Linked DNA regions of Vulgatibacter sp.. Each later gene encodes a partner of the first gene's protein in a complex. Links are inferred from orthologs where the notes say so. Each region holds a gene or a part of one and is shown in the gene's direction. Other genes may lie near its edges. The genes, in order: ACESMR_RS15055 and accD.

Region 1 (14,683 bases):
TCGGCAGGAGGCGGCGGACGGCGGCGGCTATCCCGCGGTGTGGAGCGTCACGGTAATTGACCCCCGAACGACACGGAAACTGACCCCCTCCCGCCTCGGACAAAAGGAAGGTCCAGTTGGAGCAGGAGAGGAGAGTTGGGGCACCGCCGTCGGCGGAGGTGCCGATGGTCGAACCGGAGGTGGTCAAGCAGATGCGCGAGTTCGCGGCGAAGGGCTTGGGCACCAAAGCGATCGCTGCCGAGCTGGAGGGGCCCGCAACACAGTCCGACGGTACCTCCGCGGTGCGCAGGCCGGCGTCATCGAGCGGCCGGGTGGGCGCAGGCTGGACGAGGCCCAGCGGAAGCAGGCCGAGGAGCTGTTCAAGCAAGTCGCCGAGGGCAACGCCGTGGTGGTGCGGGACATGCTAGTGGCCGAAGGGGGCGAGTTCGGTGTCCGTACCGTACAGCGAGCCGTGGAGCGCTACCGACGGAGCGTCCGTGCCGAGGAGTTGGCGACGATCCGGGTCGAGACCGAGCCGGGTCGCCAGATGCAGATCGACTTCGGCGAGAAGAAGGTCCGGATTGGTGGCGTCGAGGTTCGGGTGCACCTGCTCGCCGCGGTCCTCGGCCACTCGAGACGCATCTTCGTAAAGGCCATTCTTGCCGAGCGGCAAGACGACTGGCGTGAGGAGATCGCTGAGGCGTTCCCTCATTTCGGCGGCGTCCCGCGGGAGCTCCTCGGAGACAACGCGAAGGCCCTGGGTGATCTCACGCGGCCGGGAGCTGCAGACGGTTACCTTCCACCCGGCGTATGTCGCGTTCTGCAAAAGCTGGGGGGTGACGCCGAAGGCGTGTGCTCCGTACCGCGCGCGCACCAAGGGGATGGTCGAGTCGGGCGTGAAGTACGTGAAGCGCAACCCACTGGCCGGGCGCGAGTTCGCTTCCTTCGCCGAGCTGGAGGCGCACCTCGCGGCGTCGACGAGCCAGGCCGACGCCCGCGTCCATGGGACCACGCACGAGGTGCCGAACATCAGGTTCGTTCGAGCGTGATGAGCGCGAGGCACTCCGCCCGCTGCCAGCCCGGCCCATCCCCAGCCGCGAGAAGCGGATGCAGCGAACGGTGTCGAACGACTCCTTCGTCAACATCGACAGCGTCCGCTACAGCTCCCCTGGGGCATCGTGCGCGAGGACGTCGGGGTCGCGGTCGGCGAGACAGAGGTGAGCATCTTCTTCGGTAGCGCGCTGGTCGCGCAGCATGCTCGGTGCACCGAGCCGCACGCCGAGATCCGCAACCCGGAACACTTCGCAGGTCTCCACCGCGAGCCTACAGCCGTCGAGGAGCCGATCCCCGCAACCCTGGAAGCTCTCGGCAGGAGCCTCGCGGACTACGACGCTGTGATCGGCCAGGAGCCAGCATGAGCGACATCGTGCACGCGCGTGTCCTCGAGCACCTGGGACGCCTACCGCTCGGCCACCTCGCCCAACGTCTCGACGCAGCTCTGTCCGAGGCCGCTTGTACCGAGCCGAACCTGGCGTTTCTCGATCAGGTCCTCGGCGACGAGATCGGCGCGAAGCAGCGGAAGCGGGCGACGATCGGCATCCAGATCGCCCACTTTCCCGCGGTCAGGACCCTCGACACCTTCCAGTTCAAGTTCCAGCCCTTGGTCGACGAAAAGCTGGTGCGGGAGCTCTGCACCGGCCGTTTCATCGCCAACGGCGAGAACGTTCTGCTCTTTGGTCCACCGGGCGTCGGGAAGACTCACCTCGCGATCGCAATCGGCCGCGCGGTGATCGAGGCAGGCAACGCGGTACTCTTCAGGAGCGCAACGGCGCTCTCGGCTGCACTCGCAAAGGCCGAGGAGGGAACACGGAAGATCCGATTCCCAAGTGCCGTCGGTCGGACAGACCTTGCGCATCGAGAGCAGGCGGCCGGCGCGTTGCCTTCGTCACGGAAGTGCGGTACGCCTTGGAACCCTGCTAGCATAATTTTTACCTGCTCCGGCCATGTGTCGCCGGACTTCGGAGCTCCCTACCGAATGAGCCAGCTCCTCAAGATCGTCCTGACCGCCGTCGCCGTGATCGTCGTCTCCGTCATGGCCATCAACAAGTACAACGACACGGTCGAGACCTACGAATACAAGCTCGCCCGCGCCGACATCCGGGCCGATTACCTCGAGCGCTCCGCGACCGTGCGGGCGATCCAGGATCCCGTGCGCTACGAAGAGGAGGCCCGCGGCCTCTTCAAGTGGTACCTGGGCGAGCTCACCGAGCTCTACAACCGCTACCCGGCCCACAAGAACACCGAGGACGGCTACCTGGCGGAGCTCGAGGCGCGCAAGGCTGCCGGCCAGCTCGACGGCGAGGAGTTCGAGGCCTACAAGGCCTCCTACGACCAGGTGAAGGAGATCTGGGACCTGGTGAAGGCGGGCCGCTACAGCCCGGCGCTCACCGCAGCCGACGGCGCGATGCGCATCGACTTCCTCGAGTTCGAGCCCACCACCATCGACGGTGAGAAGGGCGTGAAGGGCCGCTTCGTGCTCTGGGGCGCGCAGCGCCGCAAGCTCGAGGAGAAGAGCTCGAACGGCGTCGTCTCCTACCGCTACGACGTGCAGGCCGCGTTCCAGGACGTGCAGCTCAAGCTCGCGGGCAAGGACGGCAAGCCGGTGGCCGAGGCCTCCTTCGGCCTGCCCTCCGGCCCCTACGTCCCCTTCCCGGAGCAGAAGCTCGCCGACTTCCCGCCGATGGCCTACATCGGCTCGTTCGCCTTCCCGGTTCTCCCGAACCAGGCGACGCAGGCGGAGATCGAGTCGGTGGTCGTGTCGCGCTCCGCGACCGGCCGCGACATCGAGGCCCGCTTCGCGTGGAAGAAGGAGGTCCCCTCCGAGTGGAAGCTCGCAGAGGGTGAGACCTGGAGCGGCGCCGACGTCGAGGAGCGCGAGGAGCTCGCGAGGTAATCCCGGCGCCAGCTGCTGCAACGACGACGGGCGGGCCTGCGAGGGCGCCGCCCGTCGCGCGTTTCGGGGCCGCGAGGGGGAAAGGTGAAGCGGAGCAAAGGGTTGTCGCCTGACCAGATCCCCTCTGCTAGAGTCCGCCGCCCCATGAAAGACGCTGCCTTCCTCTCCTTCGTCAAGCTTTTGCCCAAGCGCCAGCTCTCTCGCTTCGTGGGCGGCGCCACCCGCCTCGACGGCGCCCGCGGCGCCCACCAGGCCGCCATCCGCGCCTTCGCCCGCCAGTACCAGGTGAACGTCGAGGAGGCCGAGCTGCCCATCGAGGCCTACGAGACCTTCGGCGAGTTCTTCGTCCGCAAGCTCAAGCCCGGCATCCGCCCCGTCGCCCCCGGCGAGGACGTGGTCGTCTCCCCGGTGGACGGCACGGTGAGCCAGGCGGGCCACACGGCGAACGGCAGGCTGATCCAGGCCAAGGGCCGCGACTACTCCCTCGCGGCGCTCCTCGACGACGAGGAGGAGGCCCGCCATTTCTCCGGCGGCGCCTTCACCACCATCTACCTCTCGCCCCGGGACTACCACCGCATCCACGCGCCGCTGGGCGGCAGGATCACCGGCTGGTCCTACGTGCCCGGCAACCTCTGGCCGGTGAACCGCCCGTCGGTCCGCGGCGTCCCCGATCTCTTCGCGGTGAACGAGCGCGCCATCGTCTGGATGGAGACCGCGGTGGGCCGCGTCGCGGTGATCGCCGTGGGCGCCACCATCGTGGGCCGGATCCGCCTCGCCTTCGACGAACTCGCCACCAACCAGGGTGAGCCCGCCAGGCGCGTGCGCTACGAGGCGCCGCGCACCATCAACAAGGGCGACGAGCTCGGCATGTTCGAGATGGGCTCCACCGTGATCCTCTGCTTCGAGCGGGGGAAGGTGGCGCTCGACGACAGGCTCCAGCCGGAAGTGCCGCTCCTCCTCGGCGAGCGGATCGGCGGGCGGCCCCAGCAGGACGCGACATGAAGATCAACTCGGTCAAGGGCATGAACGACGTCCTTCCCACCGCGGAGGGGGACTCGGTCGCCTTCAACGGCAGGCTGTGGGAGCGGGCGGAGGCGGTCTTCCGCGACGTGATGCGCCGCTACGCCTTCGACGAGGTGCGCACGCCGATCGTGGAGGAGGCGCAGCTCTTCTCCCGCGCGGTGGGCGAGGCCACCGACATCGTCGGCAAGGAGATGTACACCTTCGAGGATCGCAGCGGGAAGAAGCTCCTCGCCCTGCGTCCCGAGGGGACCGCCGGCGCCGTCCGCGCCTACATCGAGCACGGCCTGCCGATGCGCGATCCGGTACAGCGCTGGTGGTATTTCGGCTCGATGTTCCGCCACGAGCGGCAGCAGAAGCACCGCTACCGCCAGTTCTACCAGGTGGGTGTGGAGCTCTTCGGCGTGGCCCAGCCCGAGGCGGACGCCGAGGTCCTCTCGCTCTGCAACGCGATCCTCGTGGACCTCGGTCTCGAGGGGATCGAGCTGCGCTTGAACAGCCTCGGCGACGAGCAGTGCCGGCCCGCCTACCTCGAACTCCTCTCGGCCTTCCTGCGCGAGCGGCGCGAGCAGCTCTGCCCGGAGTGCAGGGACCGGCTCGAGCGCAACCCGCTTCGCGTCCTCGACTGCAAGAACGAGGGCTGCCAGGCGGTGGTGGCGGACGCACCGGCGAGCCACGAGCACCTCTGCGCGCCGTGCAGCGAGCACTTTGCCAGGGTCCGCGCCTCGGTCGATCGCCTCGGGATCAAATACCGGCTCGACAAGAACCTGGTGCGCGGCCTCGACTACTACACCCGCACCTCGTTCGAGTTCCTCGCCAGCGCCCTGGGCTCCGCCCAGCAGACCGCGGTCTGCGGCGGCGGCCGCTACGACGGCCTGGTGAAGCAGCTCGGCGGCGCCGACACGCCGGCGATCGGCTTCGGCATGGGCGTGGAGCGGATCTGTGCCCTCCTCGCGCAGCAGGGCGTGCCTGCGCACGCACCGGCGCTCTTTCTCGCCATCGGCGACGAGGCCGCCCGCGAGGAGGTCCTCGCCCTGGCCACCGAGGCGAGGTCGAAGGGGCTCGCGGCGGAGGCGGATTTCCGCGGCGGCAAGATCGCCCGGCAGCTCGGCCGCGCCGACAAGCGCGGCGCCCGCTTCGCCGTGGTGATCGGCGGCAACGAGCTCGCCAGCCGGCGCGCGAAGCTGAAGGACATGCGGGGCGGCGAGGAGACCGAGGTCGCCCTCGACGAGCTCGTGGCCGAGGTCGCCCGCCGCGTCGGCGGGTGAGCGCCGTGGCCACGCCCTGGATCCGGCGCACCGCCTCCGCATCGACGGGGCCGGTGCTGCCGGCGATCGTCGGCCCCACCGCCTCGGGCAAATCGGCGCTGGCCCTCGCCGTGGCCGCGCGCCTGCCCGTCGAGATCGTCTCCTGCGATTCGCAGGCGATCTACCGCTGCCTCGACGTGGGCACCGCCAAGCCCACCGCAGCAGAGCGCGCGCTGGTGCCGCACCACCTCGTCGACGTGGCCGATCCCGCCGAGGACTACTCCGCGGCGCGCTTCGTCGAGGAGGCGGAAGTTGCGATCGCCGCGATCCGCGCCCGTGGTCGCATCCCCCTCCTCGTCGGCGGCACCGGCCTCTACCTGCGCTCGCTGATTCGCGGGATCTTCGAGGCGCCGCCGAAGGACGAGGCCCTGCGCCGCGGGCTCGAGGCCCGCGCCGCTGCGGAAGGGCCGGAGGCGCTCCACCGGGCGCTCGCTGCGGTCGATCCCGAGACCGCCGCGCGGCTGCCCCCCGCCGACGTGCTCCGGGTCGTCCGCGCCCTCGAGGTCCACGCCCTCACCGGCAAGGCCCTCTCCGCCCACCACCGCGACCACGAGGCGCAGCCGCCGCGCCACCGGGCCCTGGTCCTCGGTTGCAGCCCGCCCCGCGACGAGCTCTACCGCCGCGTCGACCTGCGGGCGGCGCAGATGTTCGAACAGGGCCTCGTCGAGGAGGCGGTGCGCGTCGCCGCCGACTCGGAAGCCCGGGCCCGCCTCGAGAGGCTCATGGGCTACCGCGAGGCGCTGCTCCTGGCCGACGGCGCGATCTCCGCCGAAGAGGCCCTCGAGCGCACCCGCGTCGAACAGCGCCGCTACGCGAAGCGCCAGCTCACCTGGTTCCGTGCGATGCCCGAGGTGGAGTGGCTGCCCTGGCCGGCGAATCCGGATGCGGTTGCAGCCCGAATCGCGGCGGCGCTCGCGAGCTGACGCGCTACTTGGCCGCCCGGAGCGTCGCCGCCCGGGCCGCTGCCAGCTCGGCACCCTTCGCGTCACCCAGCGCCTCCAGCGCCTGCGCGAGGATCGCCGCCGCCTCCGCGTCGTGCTTCGCCTCCTCCGCCACCCGCACCGCCGCCTGTGCCGCGAGGCCGCGCTCGACCAGCATCCGGGCCAGGTGGATCTCCGACCGGCCGCTCGTTTCGGCCGTGGGCAGCGGGCAGGAGAGGGCGGGGCCGGGGTCGCACCAGGCCGGCTCCACGTGGCCGGGATGGGCGAGGGCGACGGGGACGAGCAGGCGAACGAGCCATTCCATGGCGAGCAAGCTAGCCACGACGCACCGCTTCAACCCACAGGTCGGCCCAACGCGCCGTTTACTCCCGGACGCGGCGATGCTAAACCGCGCGGACCATGAGCCACTACGCGCTCGAATTCGAAAAGCCGCTCCTCGAGCTGGAGCGGAAGATCGATGAGCTGAAGCAGCTTTCCACGGGTGGGGCCAACGACTTCGGTGACGAGCTGGGCAAGCTCGAACGGAAGGCGAAGAAGCTCCAGTCCGAGATCTTCTCCGACCTCAGCCGTTGGCAGGTGGTGCAGTTGTCGCGCCACCATGGCCGGCCCTACACGCTCGACTACGTCCAGCATCTCTTCACGGACTGGGTCGAGCTGCACGGCGATCGTCGCTTCGCGGAGGACCAGGCCATCGTCGGCGGGTTCGCGCGTTTCGACGGCGAGCCGGTGCTGGTGCTCGGCCACCAGAAGGGTCGCTCCACCAAGGAGAACATGCAGCGGAACTTCGGGATGCCTCGTCCCGAGGGCTACCGCAAGGCCCTGCGCCTGATGGAGATGGCCGAGCGGTTCAACCGCCCCATCTTCTGCTTCATCGACACGCCGGGTGCCTACCCGGGCATCGGTGCCGAGGAGCGCGGCCAGGCGGAGGCGATCGCCTACAACCTGGAGATCATGGCGGGCCTCAAGGTCCCGGTGATCTGCACGGTGATCGGCGAGGGCGGTTCCGGCGGCGCGCTCGCCATCGGCGTCGGCAACCGCGTGCTGATGATGGAGTTCTCGGTCTACTCGGTGATCTCGCCGGAGGCCTGCTCCTCGATCCTCTACCGCGACCCGACCAAGGCCGAGAAGGCGGCGGAGGCCCTGAAGCTCACCGCCCCCGACCTCGCCGGCTTCGGCATCGTCGACGAGGTGATCGCCGAGGCCCCCGGTGGCGCCCACCGGGATCCGAAGCTCACCGCCGAGCGGCTGGGCAACGCGCTGCGCCGGCACCTGGGCGAGCTGAAGAAGCTCTCGCCCGAGCAGCTGGTCGACGATCGCTACGCGAAATTCCGCGCGCTGGGTGTTTTCGACGAAGAACTCGGCTGATCCCGCCCGCGCTCCCCGTATCGAAGTTTCGAAGTCCGAAGGAGTCACCGCAGATGTCGCTGGTCCCGAATTTCATCTCGAGCCTGTCGCCCTACGTCCCCGGCAAGCCCATCGAAGAGACGGAGCGCGAGTACGGGATCTCCAACGCGGTGAAGCTCGCCTCCAACGAGAACCCGCTCGGGCCCTCGCCGAAGGCGATGGCGGCGATCGCGCAGGCGCTGCCGAAGATGCACCTCTACCCGGACGGCGCGAGCTTCTATCTCAAGGAGAAGCTCGCCGGCTTCCTCGGGGTGAAGTCCGAGGAGCTGATGCTCGGCAACGGCTCCAACGAGCTGATCGAGCTCTTCATCCGGACCTTCGTCCACGGTGACGAGGAGCTCCTCGTCTCGGCGCAGACCTTCGTCATCTACAAGATCTCCGCGCAGGCGGTGGGCCGGAAGGTGGTCGAGGTGCCGATGCAGGATCGGCACTACGACCTCGAGGCGATGGCGAAGGCGGTCACCGACAAGACCCGCCTCGTCTTCATCGCCAACCCGGACAACCCGACCGGCACCTACCGCCCCGAGGCGGAGGTGGTGCGCTTCCTCGAGTCCGTGCCCGAGAAGGTCATCGTCGTCATGGACGAGGCCTACTTCGAGTACGTCACCGCCGCCGACTACCCGAAGTCGATGGAGCTCCGGAAGCGTTTCCCCAACCTGATCGTGATGCGGACCTTCTCGAAGGCCTACGGCCTCGCCGGGATCCGCCTCGGCTACGCGGTGGCGCGGCCGGAGATCTGCGACTTCGTCAACCGCACCCGCGCGCCCTTCAACGTCTCAGGCGTAGCGCAGGTGGCCGGCATGGCGGCGATCGACGACGCGGAGCACGTGCAGCGCACCCACGAGCTCAACGCGAAGGGCCTGCTCCAGCTCGCGACCGAGCTGCCGAAGTTCGGCCTCTCGCTCACGCCGTCGCAGTCGAACTTCTTCCTGGTCGACTTCCACCGGCCCGCAGGCCCCTTCTACGAGCCGCTGCTGCGCGAGGGCGTGATCGTGCGCCCGATGGGCGGCTACGGCTTCGGGACCTGCGCCCGCATCAACACCGGCACCGCCACCGATCACGAGCGGCTCTTCGCTGCCCTGGAGAAGGTGCTGCGGGCGTGAGCCGCGGCGGCGCCTTCCTCGTGGCCATCGACGGCCCGGCAGGTGCCGGCAAGAGCACCGTGAGCCGCCGGGTCGCCGAGCGGCTCGGCTTCGCCATGGTCGACACCGGGGCGATCTACCGCACCGTGGCCTGGGCCGCGGTGCGGGACGGGATCGCCTTCGACGACGACGCGGGGCTCGCCGGGCTCCTCGGCAGGATCCGGATCGAGTTCCGGCCCAGGCCCGGCGGCGGCCAGCTCGTCTTCCTCGACGGCGCCGACGTCTCCGCGGCGATCCGCACCCCCGAGATCAGCCGCGCTGCCTCCTCGGTCTCCGCCAGGCAGGTGGTGCGCGACGGGCTCCTCGAGCTCCAGCGCCGCCTCGCCCGTGGGGCGGGGAAGGGCGCCGTCCTCGAGGGGCGCGACATCGGCACGGTGGTCTTCCCCGATGCCGAGGCGAAGTTCTTCGTCACCGCCCGCCCCGACGTCCGGGCCGCCAGGCGCCACGCCGAGCTCTCGGCCCGTGGCGACGCGATCACGCTGGCCGAGGTGCTGGCGGATCAGAACCAGCGGGACAAGGACGACATGGAGCGGGCCATCGCCCCGCTCAGGCCCGCGGACGACGCGGTGGTGGTCGACACCAGCGACCTCTCCATGGACGAGGTGGTCGACAGAATCGTCGGCGAGGTCGAATCGCGGCTGGCTTCGGGCACGCTCCGCGGTTAGAGAGCGCGCAGCGAGGAGAGGACCATGCGGATCACGATCGCCAGGACTGCCGGTTTCTGCTGGGGTGTGCGGCGCACCGTCAACAAGGTGTTCGAGACGAGCGCCGCTGCGACCACGCCGGTGGCGACCCTCGGCCCCGTGATCCACAACCCCCAGACCATCGAGAAGTTCGAGGGGCAGGGGGTCAAGGTCTACCAGCAGGTCGAGGACGTGCCGGAAGGCACCACCCTCATCATCCGCACCCACGGCGCGGTGGTCCCGCAGCAGGCCCTCGCGAAGGATCGCGGTCTGCCGGTGATCGACGGCACCTGCCCCTACGTGAAGTTCCCGCAGGTGATGGCGCAGCGCCTCTCCCGGGACGGCTACCACCTGATCATCGTCGGCGACGAGAAGCACGCCGAGATCAAGGGCGTCGCCTCCTACGCCGAGGGCCCCTACACCATCCTGAAGACCGGCGAGCCGATCCCCGATCTGCCCGGCGTGAAGAAGGTGGCGGTGATCTCCCAGACCACCAACGACGCCACCCACTTCAAGGCGGTGGTGGCCGAGGCCGCGGTTCGCTTTCGCGAGGTCCGGGCGATCAACACGATCTGCTACGACACCGCCGAGCGGCAGACCGAGGTCCGGGAGCTCGCCCGGTCGGTGCAGGTGCTGATCGTGGTCGGCGGCAGGATGAGCGCCAACACCCGGCACCTCGCCGAGATCGGCGCGGAGATCCTCCCGCCGGACCGGGTCCACCACGTGGAGCGGGCCGAGGAGCTGGAGGCCGCCTGGTTCGAGGGCTTCGAGGAGATCGGCCTCTCCGCCGGTGCCTCCACCCCGGACGACGTGATCGAGTCGGTGGCAGCGCAGATCGACACCTTCGCCGCCGGGGGCGCGGAGCGGCGCTACCACCAGCCCTCCTTCACGCCGACCCACGCCAACCGTTGACGGCAGCGGCCTGCCGGGCGGTCCGCTGCCCGTCTCTTGCGGTGTGCGGCGCTGTGCGAATGTTCCGCTCTGGCGGCGCGTTGGCAGGAGGACGATTCGGCGCGTGCGCCGGCGATGGATCGGGCGTTTCGGCCCGGTCGGGGCTGCTTGACACCCCGGAATCGCTTGACTAGGGTGCGCGTTCCGAAGCGGACACCAGGCAACAGGTTTCCTGCATCGCCCGGAATATGATATTGGGCCGCCGCCATCGCTCCCCGTGGCGGCGTTTTTCCGTATTGGACCAGGGGGCAGTGTCGCAGCAGTACCGCGAAGAGAGTCGGTTTTTACATGAACGTGAATCCGCAGGAGCAGTTCACCGAGCAGGAAGAGAACTTCGCCGAGATGTTCGAAGCGTCCCTCAAGGAGCGCGGCGGCGAGGGTGTTCTCAAGGAAGGTGAAGTCGTCAAGGGCACCGTCATCCAGGTGACCAAGGACTTCGCCATCGTCGACGTGGGCTACAAGTCCGAAGGCCAGATCCCGCTTTCGGAGTTCACCAACGCCAAGGGTGAGACCAGCGTCGCCGCCGGTGATTCCGTCGAGGTGCTCCTCGAGTCTCGTGAGAACGAGACGGGCATGGTCGTCCTCTCCAAGGAGAAGGCCGACAAGATGCGGATCTGGGACGAGATCTCCGCCGCCTGCGAGCGGGACGAGCTCGTCCACGGAACCATCGTGGGCCGCGTGAAGGGTGGTCTCTCCGTCGACATCGGCGTGAAGGCCTTCCTCCCCGGCTCGCAGGTCGACATCCGCCCGGTCCGCAACCTGGACCAGTACATCGGCAAGGATTTCGACTTCAAGGTCATCAAGTTCAACAAGAAGCGCGGCAACATCGTGCTTTCGCGCCGGGTCCTCCTCGAGAAGCAGCGTGAGGAGATGAAGAAGGAGACCCTCACCAAGCTCCAGGAGGGTGCAATCCTCAAGGGCGTGGTGAAGAACCTCACCGACTACGGCGCCTTCATCGACCTCGGCGGCATCGACGGCCTCCTCCACATCACCGACATGAGCTGGGGCCGCATCGGTCACCCGAGCGAGGTCTTCAACGTCGGTGACGAGGTTCGCGTCGTCGTCCTCAAGTTCGACCCGAACACCGAGCGCGTCAGCCTGGGTCTCAAGCAGATCCAGGAGGATCCGTGGCACCGCGCCGACGAGAAGTACCCGGTCGGCACCCGCGTCAAGGGCAAGGTCGTCTCGCTCACCGATTACGGCGCCTTCATCGAGATCGAGCAGGGCGTCGAGGGTCTGGTCCACGTCTCCGAGATGTCCTGGACGAAGCGCGTCAAGCACCCGTCCAAGCTCATCAACGTCGGTGACCCGGTCGAGGCCGTGGTGCTCGACATCGATCCCAAGGCCAAGCGCATCGCGCTCGGCATGAAGCAGATCGAGCCGAACCCCTGGACCCTCCTCGAGGACAAGTACCCGATCGGCTCGGTCATCAAGGGCCAGATCCGCAACGTCACCGACTTCGGCATCTTCGTTGGTGTCGAGGAAGGCATCGACGGCCTGGTGCACGTCTCGGACATCTCCTGGACCCAGCGCATCAAGCACCCGGGCGAGCTCTTCAAGAAGGGTGACGAGGTCGAGGCCGTCGTTCTCAACATCGACGTCGAGAACGAGCGCTTCTCGCTCGGCATCAAGCAGCTCCACCAGGATCCCTGGGACACCCTCGCCGAGCGCATGCCGATCGGCAGCGTGGTCAAGGGCAAGGTGACCAAGGTCACCGACTTCGGCGCCTTCGTCGAGATCGAGGAGGGCATCGAGGGCCTGGTGCACGTCTCCGAGCTTCGCGAGGAGCGCGTGGAGAAGCCTGCCGACGTCTGCAAGGAAGGCGACGAGCTCGAGGTCAAGATCATCGACATCAACACCGTCGACCGGAAGATCGCGCTCTCGGCCAAGGCCGTGCTCTCGGGTGAGTCGGATTACCGCGACTACCTCCGCCAGCAGGGCCAGGACTTCGGCAAGGCTCGCCTCGGCGACCTGATGAAGAAGTTCAACCGCGGCTAAGCGGTAGCGGCTCTGCGAAGAGCTGCCAAACGAAGCCCCCTGCAGCCCACCGTGGCGGCAGGGGGTTTCGTCGTTCTGGCATCCCACCTCCTCGAAGGGGCGCTGCCCATCCGGAGCGGAGGTCGCATCTTGATGGCCCGGCTGCGCTGCAGGAGCAGCCGTACGGTCTCGCATGCTCCTTCTCCTTCTCTACGTCGGCATCGCCCTCTCGGTCTCCTTCCTCTGCTCCCTCCTCGAGGCGTCCTTCCTCTCGGTGCAGATGGGGGAGCTCCTCGCCCGCAAACAGGCTGGCGACGTGGCGGCGGAGCAGATGCTCGAGCTCAAGGAGCACCGGCTCGACGATTCGATCGGGGCGATCCTCACCCTCAACACCATCGCCCATACCATCGGCGCGGCGCTTGCCGGTGCACAGGCGGCACGGGTCTTCGGGAGCAACTGGGTCGGCGCCTTCTCCGCCGTGCTCACCCTTGCCATCCTGCTCTTCACCGAGATCATCCCCAAGACCCTAGGCACCACCCACGCCGCGGGGCTGGTCCGCTTCACTGGCACCACGATCCGTTTCCTCGCCTGGCTCCTCGCGCCGGTCCTCTTCGTCACCGGCTGGCTCACGCGCCTCTTCGCCAGGGGCACCGAGCTGCGGGTGTCGCGCCGCGAGATCGGGGCGCTGGTCGACGTGGCGGCGGAGCAGGGCAGTCTCGAGCCCGAGGAATCGAAGGTCATCGCCAACGTCCTCCGGAACCGCGAGGTGCTGGTCGCCGACGTGATGACGCCGCGGGTGGTGGTGAAGATGCACCCGGCCCACACCACCGTGGACGAGCTGCTCGAGGATCCGGAGGCGCTCACCTTCTCGCGCATTCCGATCTGGGAAGACTCGACGGATCGGGTGATCGGCTACGTCCTGCAGCGCGAGGTCCTCGAGGCGGTGGCCCGCGGCTCGTCCCGGGAGCGGCCGCTGCGCGACTTCCTCCGCGAGCCCTTCCATTTGCCGGAGATCGTCTCGGTGGAGTCGGCGCTGCGCGCATTTCTCGGGCGGCGGGAGCAGCTCGCCATCGTCACCGACGAGTTCGGTGGGGTGAGCGGCGTGGTGACCCTCGAGGATCTGGTGGAGACCATTCTCGGGGCGGAGCTCGTGGACGAGCTCGATTCCGAGGCGGATCTCCGGGCTGCCGCCGTGCGCCTCCGCGACGAGCGGCTCAAGCGGATGCGCCTCGCCCCGGTGGGCGGGCCGCAGGCCCCGTCCCACTGAAGGATCGGAGCGCCCAAACAGGCCGCGCCGTGGTAGGGACAGCTTCCTGCGCAAGGGAGCCGTTCGTGAAGAACTATGTGATTGCCGGCTTCGAGATCGACAGCTGTGAGCGCGCGGAGGAGCACCGGCTCGCCGATCGCCAGCTCCTCGTGCCGATCCTGGGCGACGTCGACCCGGGCCCCGACGACTTCATCCCGCTCACGCCGGAGCAGGCCCGGGCCGTCGCCGAGGCGACCGGCCTTCCGCTCCTGCCCGACGAGCTCGAGTATTTCCTCGAGATCGAGCGGATCTGAACGAGACCATGGCCCTCCTGTTCACCTACGTCGTAGTCGCCCTCTCCATCTCCTTCCTCTGCTCGCTGCTGGAGGCGTCGTTCCTCTCGGTGTCGATGGGAGAGCTGCTCGGGCGCAAGCAGGGCGGCGACAAGAGCGCCACGCTGATGCTCCACCTCAAGGAGGAGCGGCTCGACGACTCGATCGGCGCGATCCTCACCCTCAACACCATCGCGCACACCATCGGCGCCGCGCTCGCCGGCGCGCAGGCCGCCCGGGTCTTCGGCGACGCCTGGCTCGGCGTCTTCTCGGCGGTGCTCACCCTCGCGATCCTCGTCCTCACCGAGATCATCCCCAAGACGCTGGGCACCACCCAGGCGTCGGCGCTCGTCGGCTTCACCGCCCGCACGATCCGGCTTTTGATCAAAGGGCTCGCTCCGCTTCTCTTCCTCACCCGGATGCTCACCCGCCTCTTCGCCAAGGGCGCGGAGGTGAAGATCTCCCGTGGTGAGCTGGGCGCGCTGGTCGCCCTCGCCGCGAAGCAGGGGCTGCTCCAGCACGACGAGTCGACCCTCATCGCCAACGTGCTCCGCTTCCGCGAGGTCAAGGTCGCCGACGTGATGACGCCGCGGATCGTGGTGCAGATGCAGCCTGCCGACGCCAGCGTCGCCGACCTCCTCGGCGATCCCGCGGCCATGGTCCACTCGCGAATCCCGGTCTGGCAGGAGAGCCCCGATCACGTGATCGGCTACGTGCTCGTGCGCGACGTGCTCACCGCCGTGGCGAA
Region 2 (14,740 bases), on another replicon or contig:
GCGGATTTCAGCTCGCCGACCGACACGCTCCAGTGCGCAGCGGCGCTCCACGATCGGATGGCGGAGCTGGCGCCGCAGCACGGCTTCGCCGTGGACGTCCACACCGCGGTAACCGCAGGCGAGGTGGTTCGGACCGGCAGGGCCCTCCACGGCGAGGCGGTGGTGCACGGGGAGCTGCTCGCGCGGGCAGCGGCAGCCGGCGAGATCGTCTTCACCCACGGCGTCTACCTGGCGATGACCCGCAGCGAGGTGGCGTGCGAGCCGTGGCCGGGACGTGATCCCGGGGTGGGGCAGAAGCTCTACCGGCTCTGTGAGCCCGACGGCGCCCCGCGCCCCGAGCTGCCCTACGGCGGCAGCACGCTGCAGCGGGCGCAGTCGTTCACCGCGCGGCGGGTGGCGGTCGACGTGGGCCGTTTCGCGGAGGCGGGGCTGCGCGCGGGCCTCGCCCTGCCGCCGATGATGCTCAAGGTGGCGCAGCCGGGCCTGAGCGCCGGCGCTCGCGCCCTGGCTGGCGCCCGCAGGATCCCCGCGCTCGTGCTGGTCGTGCTGGCCCTCGTCGCCGGCGGCGGCGCGGCAGCCTGGGCCCTCGTTCCCCGCGGGCATGCCGACACGCTCGAGGAGGCTCTCGCCGCTGGCCGCGTCGACGAGGCGAAGACCATCGCCGAGGCGTGGCTCGCGAAGGAGCCCACCGATCCCCAGGCATTGGCCTACCGGGGCAGGGCCCTCGCCTTCGCCGGGCAGCTGGACGAGGCCTACGCGGCGCTGGGCAAGGCGCTGGAGCGCGAGCCGGATCTCGCCAGGGTCGAGGGCGTCGCCAGGGCCGCGGTGCGCACCCTCGATCGCAGGGAGGCGGACCGCTCGCTGGTGATCGAGCACCGCACCGCGGCGATGGAGCGGGCGCTCCTCGAGGCGACGCGCTCGATCCGCTACTGGGAGCGCTGGCACGCGGCGCGGACGCTGGAGAAGCTCGGCCACGGCAGCCGGATCGACTGGGTCGAGGTCTACCTCCTCGACGCCCAGCACGCAGGCTCCTGCGGCACGCGCATGCGCGCGGCGCGGGAGCTGGCGAAGCTCGGCGACCCGCGGGCGGTTGAGCCGCTGCTGCAGGTGCGCGGGACGAAACATCCCGAGTGGGCCTGCAACCTCGATCAGGTGATCGACCAGGCCGTGGCGCAGCTCCGGGGCGATTGAGGTCGCGCGATGCGGCGGTGTCCTCCCGTCACGCCGGAAAGGCGAACGCTGGCGCCGTCTTCTTCGGGCGTGCCCGCCGCCAACCCTTCTCGAGGAGCCAGCTGGCCGGCGCGGTCACCGGTGGACTGCCGTCGTCGAAGGTCCGCCACCACGCCGTCTCGTCGCCGAGCTGCTCGTGCGAGACGGCGAAGCGATCCACGTAGCGCGCGACTGTGCGCCCCTGCCGCTCGGCGTGGATGCGCGTGTTGCCGAGGACGTAGTCGATCGCGTTGCGGGCCTCAGTCGGCGAGCCAAGTGCGTGTGCGTGGAAGCGATCGGCGAAGACCTTGCCGGCGCGGCCCATCAGCCGGTTGAGCCCGCGCGCGATCCGCACGCCGAGGCCCTGCATCGCGCTCGAGAGCGCCTGCGTCCCGTTCGCCTCGACGATGAGATGGAGGTGGTTGCCCTGCACCGAGAAGTGCGTGATCCGCGCGCCGAAGCGCGCGACCGCAGGACGGAAGGCGCGGAGGAGCACGCGGAAGCTCCGCTTCGACTGCATGCTCCAGACGTGGTCGAGCACCCGCCAGGTGACGAGCACGGGGTGGTCCTCGCCGAGCACGGGACGGCGGCGGTGCTTCACCTGCGGCCGCGGTGCGACGCGCTTGCGCCCCGCGCCCTCCCGCTCCCCGCCATGCGTGAAGCGTTTCTTCAGCGGAAGGTCCTGCTGGCCCTTCTTCCGGCTCCGCCGCCGCTTCGCTCCGAGCATCCGTGCCATCACCGCCCCCACGGTTGAATAGGCATAGAATCCCATACCGCTCGATCTACGAATAGACCCCGGCTGGGTCAGCAATCGGGGGGCGAACCGGCAAGATGGAGGACGAATCGGCCCATCGACACGCGGCCCAGCGGCATGAGACGACTCCGCCCTGCCGGGTGCCGGTCGGCAGCTTTCGGCGGCTCCGCCGCCGGCACACCGGCCGGCGGCGCTCGTTTCGCCCCCGCGCCCCGCTCAGCCCGGCACGATCAGCGGCGCAGCGAACCGCGCCTCCACCGCGTCGAAGCCCTCCGCATTCACCTGCGGGCCCAGCTCGCCTTCGAGGCGCGCCAGCGCCGCGTCGGCGAAGAAGCGCGGGGCGTCGCCGCCGCCGGTGCGCTCCTGCCAGCGCTCGAGCGCCGTGCTGCGGAACGCAGGCAGGAGCCTCCCGTCCTCGTCGAAGATCGCGCGCAGCGCGTCGCCGAGGCGGGCCGCCGGGAGCGGCTCGAAGGCCCAGGGCAGGCCGATCGCCTCCCGCGCCGCGGCGGTAGCGAAGAGCTCGCCCCATCGCACCCGGGCCAGGCCCGCCTCGCCCCAGGCGGCGACGACGTGGGGGGCGGCGGCGTCGGTCTGCAGCCCCGCCTGCGCGAAGCCCTGTGCCACCGCCTCGATCCGCTCGAGGGCGGCGCATCCGCGCTGGAGATCGGCGAGGGTCGCGAAGGGACGCTCCCGCTGCGGCGCCGCAGGCCCGTCGAGGCCGCCATGGTAGCGGGGCCGCCGCCGCAGCAGCGCGGCGAGGGCCTCCGCATCCGGCATCTCGGGCAGCGGCAGCACCGCACCGGGCAGCCGGATCGGCAGGGCCTTCACCATCTTCTCCGCCCGCCACTTCAGCTCCAGCGTGCGGGTGAAGCCTGCCTGGAAGATCTTCTTCGGCGCCACGGTGGCGAGCAGGGCGGAGGCCTGCACCGGATCCTCGCCGCCGGCGAGATCGGCGAGGCCGAGCGCCAGCGTCTCGCGCACCGCGCGGACCTGCTCGTGGACCGCGTCGAGATCGCTCACGTCGATCCGGTCGGCGACGATGGCGGCATTGAGCACCGCGAGGATCTGCAGCTGCAGGGCGTCGCGCGCGTCGTCGGGGACGAGGCCCATCGCGCGGTCGAGGAGGGATCCGCGCTCGAACTCGGCGAGGAAGAAGCCCGGGGCACTCGCCGGCGCGCCGCCCGGCGGCGGCAGCGCCTGCTTGCGATCGAGCCGCGCGTAGAGCGACACCGCCTCCTCGGGCGAGGGGAAGCCGAGGTCCGCCATGCGGGCGTTGCGCCAGCGGTAGGCGGTCTCGGAGAGCTCGCTCTCCAGCTCCCAGCGCACGGCGTAGAGCATCCGCGCCGCCTTGAAGGGATCGTCGGCGTAGAGCTCCTGGATCACGCGGCGGGCGGCGGCGTACTCCACGCCCTCCTCGTTGTAGACGAGCATGAAGCGGCCCTCGACCGTGCGCTCGATGGTGCCGTCGACGTCGTCGCCGGGCTCCCCCTCCTCCTCGAGATCGAAGATCTGGACGATGCCGCGCAAGAGCAGCTCGAGCACCTCGATGTCGAGCACGGCGAGCTTCTCGCGGTAGGCGTCGTCGTCCTCGCCGCGGGCGAGGCGCACCCAGAGGAGCAGCTCGCTGGTGTCGAGGGTGTCACCCTTCCAGGCGTCGAGATCGACGAAGGCGCGGAACTGCTCGGGGGAGGCGAGCTGCACCAGCGGGCCCGCGTCGCTCTTCCCGATCTCCTGCACCGCGAAGTACAGGTCCTCGGCGGGAAGGGAGCGCACCAGACCCTGCGGATCGGCCGCGTCGTAGACGACGTCGAGCTTCTTCTTGCCGCGGGCCCGGGCGAGGGCGGCCCGCTCCGCCCGCATCCACTGGCGGGAGAGCAGCGAGGTGTTTTCGGCCACGGTCTACCTCTCGGAATTTCGCCGTAGGGTCGGGGCCGGGCAGGCCCCTTCGGCAACGGCGAAGCAGGTGGTGCGGTCGGCGCTGCAGCCCGGCGCGCAGGCGACGAGACCGTCCGCACGGAGGCTGCACGTCGGCGGCGCGCAGACCTCGCCGCAGGCGTCGCCGGCGACGACGAAGCTGGTACAGGCCTGGCCGCCCTGTTCCACCGCCAGGCCCTGGCAGGTGGTGGTGCCCGCTTCCGAATCGATCACGCAGCGTTCGGGCGGGCAGGGCGCCGCCTCGCTCACCAGGGTGCGGGCGGTGGCTGCGAGATCGCAGACCGGCGGCCCGTTCGGTTCCGGGCCGAGGGAACCTTCGTCGTCCTCGCTCACGCCGCAGCCGGCGGCGAGCAGGAGGAGAACGAGGGACGAGCGGATCGGGATCATCGACGCACCAACGACCAGCGGCCGGAGGCGGCGGGCGCTTGCCCGACCACGACCGGCCGAAGGTTGGCGATTGCTCGCGAAGAAAAAGGACGGGCGGGAGGTACGGGGACGAGGCGACCCGACGTCACCCCGCGGTCTCTGGCCCCGAATGGCCTCCCGGCCCGCCCAACGGTCTCGCGCCGCCCACGAAAGGTGGCGCCAAAAACCGTGAACCGGCTCAGCCGGCCTTCTCGATCTTGTTCGCCTTCAGGCAGCGGGTGCAGATACGCACACGCATCGGGCGGCCGCCGACGTTCGCCTTCACCCGCTGGAGGTTCGGCAGCGACCGGCGCTTGCTCTTGTTGTTCGCGTGGGAAACGTTGTTTCCTACGAGCGGACCCTTGTCGCAGATCTCACAACGGCGCGCCATCTCAGACTCCATACATCGGGACGCCATCCCGGCGGCCCGGAAATCATCACGCCCACCCAGTCACCCGGGGGGCTTCAGGAAGGCGCGGAAGGTAACAGAAAAATCGTATCGATCAAGCGCTGTGAAGAAACGCTGCCGAATTTCGGGGGATTCCCTCGGAAACCCCGGCGAAACATGGATCAAACGCTCTTTTTCTCGCGGCCCGTGATCGCCTGGATCGCCTGCGCGAGGCGCCTGCCCGCGAGAAATGCCCCTTCGAGGCCGAGGCCCGGCAGCAGCTCCGGCCCGCCGAGGAGCACCCCGGGAAGCGCCGTGCGGGGCGAGACGCCCTCGAAGCCGAAGGGGCGCTCGCCCGCCAGCTCGTAGCGGGCGGGGTGGCTGGGCGGCGTCGCCTCGTGGCGGACGTGGCGCCGGTGGAAGGGGAGGACCTCCTCGAGGATCGCCTCGAGGGCGTCGCCCCCAGCGGTGGAGAGGGCGGTGAGGATCTGCAGCGAGGGATCCTCCTTGCCGTCGCTCCGCAGGGCGGGGCGCTGCTCGAGGAGCACCTCGCCGCCGCCGAATCCAGCGACCACGGCGAGGGGGCCGAGGCCCGGCGGCAGACCTTGCGCCGCGAGCACGATCGAGCGGAGGTGGAGGGGCGTCGCGGTCGCAGCTTCCGCCTGGGCCGCGAGCTTGTCGCGCCTGCGGCTCTCCGGGAGCAGCGCGACGAGCTCGCTCGCAGGTAGCGCCGCGATAAGGGTGCGGGCGCGCCAGAGCTCGCCCTTGATCTGCAGGCCGGCGAAGCGGCTGCCTTCCAGGGCGATCTCGTCGACCTTCGCCACCAGGGCGTCGCCGCGGCGGGCGCGGACATGGCCCACCAGATGCGCGGCGAGGCCGCCCTCGGGGAGCCGGTGGAAACCGTGGAGCAGCGGCGCGGTGGCGCGGGCGAAGGCCACCGCGTTGGGCGGCGAGGCGTCCGCTGCGGTGAAGTGGTGGAGGGCGAGGAGCGCCGCCTCCATCGGCCCGGCGCCGTCGAGGACGAGGGGCGCCTCGAGGAGCGTGCGATTGGAGCGGCGGTGGCGCCAGGAGGCGAAGCGCTCCCCGAGGCCCTGGGGGAGGAGCGGGCCGCCCACCGCCGGGGCGAACTCCTCCACCGAGGCGGCGAGGCGGGCGAGGGCGCCGGCCACACCGGCGGCCTCGCCGCCGAAGGCCCGCTGCAGCTCGCGCTCCTCGCGGAGCTCGAGGCGGGCCCTGGGCAGCACGACCTGGGCGGAGATGGGCTGGAGCGAGCGGTTCACCACCGCGGCGAGGCTGAGCTCGTCGAGGCTCTCGCGGAGCGCCGGCAGGATCTTCGTCGCCGGGAGGAGCTCCGGCGCGAGGGGCAGGCGGAAGCCGCCCGACTCGTAGCTGCCGGGAGCGGTGGGCGCCACGTGGAGCACGCGCAGCCCCCGCTGCGCGAGGAGCGCCGCCGCCACCACGCCGGGGAGCGCGCCGCCGAGGACCGCCACGTCGTAGAGCTGGGTGGGCCTGGCACTCATGCGCGCGCCGGTACCTGGAGGAAGGCGTCGGGATCCCCGGGCGGCAGCTCGAGGTGGACGCGCCGCCCCTCGAGGCGGACGCGCCCTTCGGCGAAGAGGCCGACCACCCAGGGGAGGAGCCGGTGCTCCTGCCGCTGGATCCGCGCGTGGAGGCTCGTTTCGTCGTCGGTTGCGAGGATCGGCACCGCGACCTGGGCGACGATCGGGCCGGTGTCCGTCCCCTCGTCGACGAGGTGGACGGTGCAGCCGGTGATCCGTGCGCCGGCATCGAGCGCCTGCTTGTGCGAGGCGACGCCGGGGAAGGCGGGGAGCAGCGAGGGATGGACGTTGAGCAGGCGCCCGTGCCAGCTGCGCACGAAGGCGGCGCTCAGGATCCGCATGAAGCCGGCGAGGACCACCAGCTCCACCCCGTGCTTCTCCAGCGCCGCCGACACCTCGGCGTCGAAGGCCTCGCGCGAGGCGTGGGTCCGGTGCGGGATGCAGACGGTGGGGATGCCTGCCGCCTCCGCGCGCTGCAGGGCGAGGGCGCCGGGCACGTTGCAGATCACCACGGCGATTTCGGCGCGGACCGCGCCGGCGCCGATCGAGTCGATCAGCGCGGCGAGGTTGGTTCCGCTTCCGGAGGCGAGGACGCCGACGCGCAACATGGGGCGCACCCTACCACTGCTCGGGGCGCTTGCTCACGCGATGTGCAGGACGTCGCAGGTGGCCTCGCCTTCGCCCTGCTCGATCACGCCGATCCGGCGGGCGTCGATGCCGCGGTCCTGCAGGAGCTCGAGCGCCTTGGCCTCGTCGCCTGCGGGCACCACCACGGTGAAGCCGATGCCGAGGTTGAAGGTCTGGAGCATGTCGTCCCAGGGCACGTCGCCGCCCTGGCGGATGAGGCCGAAGATCGCCGGGATCTCCCAGGTGCGGGCGTCCAGCGTCGCCTTCGTGCCGTCGGGGAGGGTGCGGGGCAGGTTGCCCGGGAGGCCGCCGCCGGTGATGTGGCTCATCGCGCGCACGTCGACGCCGGCCTTGCGCAGGGCGAGGGCGTCCTTCACGTAGATCTTCGTGGGGGCGAGGAGCACCTCGCCCAGCGTCCTGCCGCCGAGCTCCGCCGGCTGCTCGTCCAGCGAGCGGCCCTCGTGCTCGAGCAGCACCTTGCGGGCGAGCGAGTAGCCGTTGGAGTGGAGGCCGGAGGAGGGCAGGCCGATGACCACGTCGCCAGGCGTGACGCGCTTGCCGTCGACCAGCTCGCTCTTCTCCACGATGCCGACGCAGAAGCCGGCGAGGTCGTACTCGCCCGGTGCGTAGAAGCCCGGGAGCTCCGCGGTCTCGCCGCCCACCAACGCAGCGCCGGCGAGCTCGCAGCCCATGGCGATGCCGGTGACCACGTCGGCAGCCTGGTCGGAGGAGAGCTTGCCGGTGCCGAAGTAGTCGAGGAAGAAGAGCGCCTCGGCGCCGGTGCAGGCCACGTCGTTGACGCACATGGCCACCAGATCCTGGCCGATGGTGTCGTGGCGGTTGGCGAGGAAGGCGACTTTGAGCTTGGTGCCCACGCCGTCGGTGCCCGAGACGAGGATGGGCTCGCGGTAGCCGGTGGGGAGGGCGACGAGGCTGGCGAAGCCGCCGATCCCCGCCATCACCTCGGGGCGCATGGTGCGCTTCGCGGCGGGCTTGATCCGCTCGACCAGGCGATCGCCCTCTTCGATGTCGACGCCGCTGTCCTTGTAGGTGATGGCCATGTGCCCTCCAGGCGGGAAGGCGGCGGCTGTTAGCAGAGGGGCGAGGGGGATTCAAGGGACGCCGTCACCGCCAGGCGCCCCGGCCTGTCGTCCGCAGCCGCGCCACCCGCTCCTCGGTGGGCGGGTGGGTGGAGAAGAGGGCGTTGAGGCCCCGGCGCGAGAGCGGGTTGACCATCCAGAGCGAGGCGGTGGCCGGGTGGCGATCGTCGGGGAAGCGGCGGGCGCCGTTCTCCAGCTTCTGGAGCGCGTCGGCCAGCGCGTCGGGGTCGCCGGTGAGGGCGCCGCCGGAGCCGTCGGCGCCGTATTCGCGCGAGCGCGAGACCGCGAACTGGAGCAGCATCGCGGCGAAGGGGGCCACGATCGCCATCGCCAGCAGGTAGAGGCCGCCGCCCTGCCGCTCGTCCCTGCCGGCGCCGAGGATCGCGCCCCAGCGCACGATCGCCGCCAGCGAGACGATCATGCCGGCGAGCGTCGCCGCCACGGTGGAGACGAGGGTGTCACGGTTCTTCACGTGGGAGAGCTCGTGGGCCAGCACCCCCTCGAGCTCCCGGCGATCGAGGAGGCGCAGGATCCCCGTGGTCACCGCCACCGCCGCGTGCTCGGGGTTGCGGCCGGTGGCGAAGGCGTTCGGCGCCGGGCTCTCCACCAGGTAGATCGGCGGCGCCGGGATCTCCGCCTTGCGGGCGAGGCGCTCGACCATCTCGTGGATCTCGGGGGCCTGCTCCCGGGGCAGCGGCTGCGCCCGGTAGGCCTTGAGCGCGATCTTGTCGCTGAACCAATAGGAGACGCCGTTCATCACCAGGGCGAAGATCGCGGCGAGGAGCAGGCCCTGCGAGCCGCCGAGGAGCTGCCCGATCACCAGCACCAGGGCCGTCATCCCGGCGAGGAGCACGCCGGTCTTCAGCCAATTGGCCAGGCCGCGGCTCGGCCCCCTGCCACCGCGGCGCGCACCGCTCCATTCCATCGTTCGCGTCGCCATCCCCTATCGATGGGGACGGGGCGCGCCGATCGCACGGCGACCGGCGCGGTGCGGATTCGGCTTCGCGCCTGTTGCCTGCAGGCGCTGCAGGTGCGAACAGAGCGGCGAAAGGAGAAGGGCGGGGCGCGTCGCCTTGCCCCGCGACCCAATGAACGAGAGAGCAAGCGAGCGTGGCACGAGCGGGAAGGTGATCGTCGGGTCGATCGCCCTGGTGGTCGTCGTGGCGGTGGCCGTCCTGGTCTTCTTCCGCAACACCCGCGACGAGCAGGCGCTGCTGCAGATGGATCCGGAGCGGCGGGCGCAGCTCTATGCAAAGGAGCTCGGCAGGTTCCGGGAGCTCTGCGCCTCGGAGCCGCCGGTGGAATCGCCGAGCAATTGCCAGGAGGCAGCCCGGCTCCTCGGGGCGTTTCCGGAGTGCGACGCGAGCTGCCGCGAGACGATCGAGCGCGCCCGGCAGCAGCTCCCGCGCTGAGCTGCGGCCTCGCGCCTACGGACATCGGGCGACATGCGAGTCGCCGTACGCCACGCCGCTACAACAGGGTGGATTGTCGATCCGCGCGCGGAAGCATTCGCCGTCCGCGATACCGCAGCCCATCGTCGGCTCGCCCTTCGGCTCACCGCCCTCGGCGAGGGCAACACAGACGTGCACGTATTCGCGGTCGGTGATCGTCGTCCAGGGCTCGGTACAAAGCTCGTCCAGCAGCGACGGCGCGCTCCAACACACCATCGACTGCTGCCAGCCCTCCGGGACACAGAAGGTCTCGGCGCCGTATGGTCCGGGGACCTCCGCCGGCAGTGGGAAGCAGTCGTCACGCGCTTCTGCTTCTGCCTCTGCCTCTCCTTCTGCTGCCGTGGTGCCGCACGCGTAGACGAGCAAGAGGATGAGAGGCAACAGCCTGCCTAGCATACGTGTCTCCTTCGTTCGATGAGGGCGCAAGGTCGAACTTCTCGACGACCGCTACTCGCAGATCCACAGCGGGACCGTCGAACCGTTCCAGGTGAAGGAGATCCCGTTCGCCTCTCCGGCGACGAAACCGGGCAGCGCCGCTGCTCCTCCGCAGCGCTGCAAGTCACGCCAGTCCGGTGCTCGGAACTGCGTGCCGTCGGGACAGGTGATGGTGAGCGCCTCGCCGGTCCGCGCCGAGCTGAAGGTGCCGCGATCGGTCTCGATGACGAGCTCCGTCGCGCTGGCCCCGACGTCCGCGCAGAGCGCGTCGCTCGGATGGAGTACGCGGAAGGCCCAGCTTTCCACCTCGACAGCGTTGCCGGGCACCGTCGCATCGAACTCGACCTTCGTGCCTGCGGCGAAGGAGCAGCTGGTGCGCTCCGCATCGAAGATGCCGACCTCCCCGTGGCTCGGCCCGCAGGCGCTGGTCGTCATCGCCGTGTCCTTCCAGCAGTTGTCGCCAGCAAGCCAGGCGCAATCGAGCGTCGCAGCTTCGCCACCGCCGCCACTCCCTCCGCCGCCTGCACCACCGGACGCGTGCTCGGCGCCCTCGTCGTCGCCGCCTCCGCAGGCTGCGACCAGGGTCGCGAGAATCACCGCGCCAACGAACCTCGAGTGCATCGTCTTCTCCCTGTGTACTCGAATCGTACACGATTTTCCCTGCGGGAGAGGACGGCGGCCTACCGCTGCGGCGATGAACGCGGAACACCCGCCGGCCCACGTGCCAGCGAGGCGGCAGCAGCGAGCAGCCCCGCCCCGGCGCCGAGCAGCGCGGCGATCTGCATGCCGTGCGCAGCGCCGGCGCCGTTCGCCGGCTCGGCCCCAGCCGCCACGAAGGCAGCGGCGCCGATGGCGTTGCCGACCAGCATGCCGGTGACGCGCACGGTGGCGAGGAGCCCGCCTGCGGTGCCGAGGCGGTCCGCGGGCACCGAGCCCATCAGCGCCGTGTTGTTCGGCGACTGGAACGTGCCCACCGCGAGGCCGATGCCGCCGAGGCAGGCGGCGATCCCCAGCGGCCCCGTCCGCTCGGCCACGAGCCCCAGCACGAGGAGCGCCCCCGCGGCGAGGAGGGCGCCGGTGGTGGCGATCCAGCGGGTGGAGCCGCTGCGATCCACCGCCGCCCCGGAGATCGGCGAGACGAGGGCCAGCGTCACCGGCAGCGCGGTGAGCACGAGGCCCATCTGGCGCGTGTCCAGCCCCTGCGCCTGGGTCAGGTAGAAGGGCATCACCAGGTTGACCGCGCCGACGGTAATGAAGACGAGCAGGCCGGCGAGGGCGCTGCCGGTGAAGACGCGGTTGCGGAAGAGGGAGAGATCGATCACCGGCGCCGGGTGGCGCCGCTCGACCTGCACGAAGGCGATGCCGCACACGAGCGCGGCGAGGCCCAGCCCGAGGACCGCAGGGGCGAGGAAGCCTTCCCGGCCGCCGAGGGAGAGGGCGAGGGTGAGCGCGCCGAGGCAGAAGGCGAGGAGCACCGATCCCGCCACGTCGAATCGCTTCGTGCCGCTGCTCCCGCGCCCCGGCACCGCCCGGAGGACGACCACCGCCGCCAGCACGGCGAGCGGCACGTTGGGCAGGAAGATCCAGCGCCACGAGAGCGCGTCGATGACGAAGCCGCCGATGGCGGGCCCCGCTGCCAGGCCCGCGCTCACCGCGAGGCCCACCCAGCCCAGCACCCGGCCGCGCTGCGAGAGCGGGAAGACCTCGATCAGGATCGCCGGCCCGGCGGCGTTCATCATCGCGCCGCCGATCCCCTGCACCACCCGGGCGCCGACCAGGAAGGGGAGGGAGGTGGCCGCGGCGCAGGCGGCGCTGGCGAGGGCGAAGATCCCCAGCCCCACCGCGTAGACCCGGCCCCGGCCGACCAGATCGGAGATCCGACCGGCATTGAGCAATAGGCCCGCGAGTGCGAGGAGGTAGGCGAGGACGACCCACTCCACCAGCCCCAGACCCGCAGCGAATTCGTCGGCGAGGGTCGGCAGCGCCACGTTGACCACGCTGGCGTCCAGCGTGGACATGAAGGTGCCCACCGCCACGGCGGCGAAGGCGACGTGGCGATGGGGGTGGCCTTTGTCGTCCATTGGATGGCGAGGAGCCGAGCCTTTTCGCGGGAACGATGCAATCGGATTCACCCCACGTTGATCTTTGGAGGGAGCGTCTGCAATCTCCCCGGGCAAACGCCGCCACGCGAGGGTCACATGTCGGGCGAGGATCAGCTGTTTCAGCGGTACGGCCGCGTTTTTCCTGCAGGTTCGGTGCTCTTCCGCGAGGATGAGCCCGGCGGGGAGATGTTCGTCATCCAATCCGGCGTGGTCCGGATCACCCGCCGCTCCCGGGGCAAGGAGAAGCTTTTGGCCACCCTGGGGCCGGGCGAGTTCTTCGGCGAGATGTCGATCATCTCCAGCAGGCCGCGCACCGCCTCCGCCGAGGTGGTCACCGAGGCCCGGATGCTCGTCATCGACGCGAAGACCTTCGACGCGATGGTCCGCAGCAACGTCGAGATCGCGGTGCGGCTGATCAAGAAGTTCGCCGAGCGGCTCGCCGAGGCGGACGCGCAGATCGAGAACCTCCTCCTCCGCGACGCTTCGAGCCGGGTGGTCCACCACTTCGCGCGGCTGGTCGCGACCCAGGGACGCCAGAGCCCCGACGGGACCCACGTGCAGGTCAACGTGGCCACGCTTCCCTCGCTCCTCGGGATCGAGCCGGACCAGGTCGACGACGTCCTCGCCAAGATGGGCCGCGCCCGGATCTGCCTTCCTGCGGATGGGGGCTACGTGGTGCCGAAGCCCGAGCAGCTCCACGACTTCCTCGACTTCCTCGAGAAGCGCGAGCGCTACGCCGGCCTGGCCTGAAGGCGCCTGACGCGGCGCGTCGCCCTCCCTTCGCAAAGCATGTAGGTTGACGCGCCGCAGATTGCCCCCGCCCGCCAGACGGTGTAGAGACGCGCGCCTATGGCATGGTTCCGCAAGGAGAAGCCCAAGGTCGCCGCGCCCGCCGTGGACATGCGCACCCGCCCCAGCCGGATGGAAGGGCTGTGGGCGAAGTGCGAGGGGTGCGGCGAGATCCTCTACCGGCAGGAGTTCGAGAAGAACTTCAACGTCTGCCTGGTGTGTGGTCATCACGCGGTGCTGCCGGCGCGCCGGCGGCTGGAGCTCGTTCTCGACGAGGGGTCGTTCGAGGAGATGGATCGCGGCCTCGCGCCGAAGGATCCGCTCCAGTTCAGCGATTCGAAGAAGTACAAGGATCGCGCGAAGGCCACCTTCAAGGCGATCGGCGAGCGGGACGCGTTCATCTCCGGCGTCGGCCGCATCGACGGGCAGCTCGTCTCGGTGGGCACCTTCAACTTCGCCTTCATGGGCGGGTCGATGGGCTCGGTCGTGGGCGAGAAGGTCACCCGCGTCTTCGAGCGCGCCATCGACCGCAACTGCCCGGCGATCGTCTTCTCCGCCTCCGGCGGCGCCCGCATGCAGGAGGGCATCTTCTCCCTCATGCAGATGGGCAAGACCTCCGCGGCGATCGCGCGCTTCCGCCAGATCGGCAAGCCCTACGTCAGCGTGATGCTCCACCCCACCACCGGCGGCGTGGCGGCGTCGTTCTCCTGGCTGGGCGACGTGATCCTCGCCGAGCCCAAGGCGCTGATCGGCTTCGCGGGCCCCCGCGTGATCGAGCAGACCATCCGGCAGAAGCTCCCCGAGGGCTTCCAGCGCTCGGAATTCCTGCTCGAGCACGGGATGATCGACAAGATCGTCGCCCGGCGCGAGATGAAGGAGCAGCTCTCGCGGATCATCGGCCTCCTCGGCTGACGCCCGCGCGCGCGTTCCGCATGGAGTGCACCTGCTGCGGCGCCTGCTGCGTCGCACCCGACATCGCCGCTCTCGACAAGCCCCTCGGCGTGCGCTGCCCGCACCTGACCGAGGGGAACCTCTGCGGCATCTACGAGAACCGCCCGCAGATCTGCAGGGACTACGCCGCCGATCGCCTCTGCGAGGAGATCGCGGCGCCGACCCTCGACGAGCGGGTCGCCCGCTACCTGGCGGCCTTCGGCTTCGAGGAGGAGGCAGCGCGCAACCGCGCCGCCGGCGTCACCTCGATGCGCAGCGCGCGGCTCAAGGTGGTGGCGTGAGCGCGGCGGAGGCCTTTCTCGCGGCGCTGCCGCAGAGCTCGATCCGCCTCGGCCTCGAGCGCGTCGCCGCCGCCTGCACCGCGCTCGGCATGCCGCAGGGCCGCTACCCCGCGATCCTCGTCGCCGGCACCAACGGCAAGGGTTCGACCTGCGCCTTTCTCGCGCGGGCGCTCCAGGCTGCGGGCCTTCGCGTCGGGCTCTACACCAGCCCGCATCTCGTCTCCTGCAGGGAGCGGATCCGCGTGGACGGGGCGCCGATCGCCGCGGCCGATCTCGACGCGGCGGTGGAGCGGCTCCGCGCCGCCTATGTGCCTGCACGCGAGGCGGGCCATCCCGATGCGCTCAGCTACTTCGAGGCGATGACCGTCCTCGCCTTCGACCACTTCGCGCGGGCGGGGATCGACGTGGCGGTGCTCGAGGTGGGCCTGGGCGGGCGGCTCGACGCCACCAACGTGCCCGGCACCGATCTGCGGGCGACGGTGGTGACCAGGCTCGGCCTCGACCACGTCGAGTGGCTCGGCCCCACCCTCGAGGCGATCGCCGCGGAGAAGGCGGGGATCGCCCGGCCCGACGTGCCCTTGATCAGCGCGCCGCAGGCGCCCGCCGCGGCGGCGGTGCTGCGCCGCGAGGCGGGGGAGCGGGGCGCGCCGCTGGTCGCGGTCGGCAGCGACGTCACCCTCGTGCCCGGTGCGGATGGTCTCGAATACGAGGGGCGAAGCTGGCGGATCGAGGGAATCTCCCTGGGCCTGCGCGG

What was found.
Region 2: the proteins of ACESMR_RS15055 (region 1) and accD are in contact, whole or in part, in a solved structure (PDB 8UXZ), measured with the Escherichia coli proteins. The link is inferred for Vulgatibacter sp. from one-to-one orthologs.

The regions. Positions count from the first base shown.
Region 1 is NZ_JAWLCN010000006.1:28,523-43,205, forward strand. Bases 5,669-8,582 are described here. They hold ACESMR_RS15055 (acetyl-CoA carboxylase carboxyltransferase subunit alpha), read left to right. Parts: upstream 5,669-6,599; coding sequence 6,600-7,565; downstream 7,566-8,582. Other genes in these bases: miaA (tRNA (adenosine(37)-N6)-dimethylallyltransferase MiaA), read left to right, coding at 5,669-6,182; ACESMR_RS15050 (hypothetical protein), read right to left, coding at 6,187-6,504; hisC (histidinol-phosphate transaminase), read left to right, coding at 7,619-8,582. In the rest of the region: ACESMR_RS15030 (hypothetical protein), read left to right, coding at 2,015-2,932; asd (archaetidylserine decarboxylase), read left to right, coding at 3,077-3,934; hisS (histidine--tRNA ligase), read left to right, coding at 3,931-5,220; more of miaA, read left to right, coding at 5,226-5,668; more of hisC, read left to right, coding at 8,583-8,707; cmk ((d)CMP kinase), read left to right, coding at 8,704-9,411; ispH (4-hydroxy-3-methylbut-2-enyl diphosphate reductase), read left to right, coding at 9,436-10,341; ACESMR_RS15075 (30S ribosomal protein S1), read left to right, coding at 10,669-12,378; ACESMR_RS15080 (CNNM domain-containing protein), read left to right, coding at 12,551-13,624; ACESMR_RS15085 (hypothetical protein), read left to right, coding at 13,690-13,917; ACESMR_RS15090 (CNNM domain-containing protein), read left to right, coding at 13,926-14,683. UniProt on the Escherichia coli protein: Component of the acetyl coenzyme A carboxylase (ACC) complex. First, biotin carboxylase catalyzes the carboxylation of biotin on its carrier protein (BCCP) and then the CO(2) group is transferred by the carboxyltransferase to acetyl-CoA to form malonyl-CoA.
Region 2 is NZ_JAWLCN010000002.1:797,680-812,419, reverse strand. Bases 11,770-14,740 are described here. They hold accD (acetyl-CoA carboxylase, carboxyltransferase subunit beta), read left to right. Parts: upstream 11,770-12,814; coding sequence 12,815-13,666; downstream 13,667-14,740. Other genes in these bases: ACESMR_RS07295 (bifunctional folylpolyglutamate synthase/dihydrofolate synthase), read left to right, coding at 13,983-14,740; ACESMR_RS07300 (YkgJ family cysteine cluster protein), read left to right, coding at 13,687-13,986; ACESMR_RS07310 (Crp/Fnr family transcriptional regulator), read left to right, coding at 12,062-12,715; ACESMR_RS07315 (DHA2 family efflux MFS transporter permease subunit), read right to left, coding at 11,770-11,944. Also shown: ACESMR_RS07375 (protein kinase domain-containing protein), read left to right, coding at 1-1,191; ACESMR_RS07370 (transposase), read right to left, coding at 1,220-1,945; ACESMR_RS07365 (DUF6178 family protein), read right to left, coding at 2,180-3,859; ACESMR_RS07360 (hypothetical protein), read right to left, coding at 3,863-4,285; rpmB (50S ribosomal protein L28), read right to left, coding at 4,503-4,694; ACESMR_RS07350 (hypothetical protein), read right to left, coding at 4,874-6,211; purN (phosphoribosylglycinamide formyltransferase), read right to left, coding at 6,208-6,858; purM (phosphoribosylformylglycinamidine cyclo-ligase), read right to left, coding at 6,892-7,938; ACESMR_RS07335 (zinc metalloprotease HtpX), read right to left, coding at 8,003-8,902; ACESMR_RS07330 (hypothetical protein), read left to right, coding at 9,105-9,389; ACESMR_RS07325 (hypothetical protein), read right to left, coding at 9,405-9,809; ACESMR_RS07320 (hypothetical protein), read right to left, coding at 9,876-10,484; more of ACESMR_RS07315, read right to left, coding at 10,544-11,769.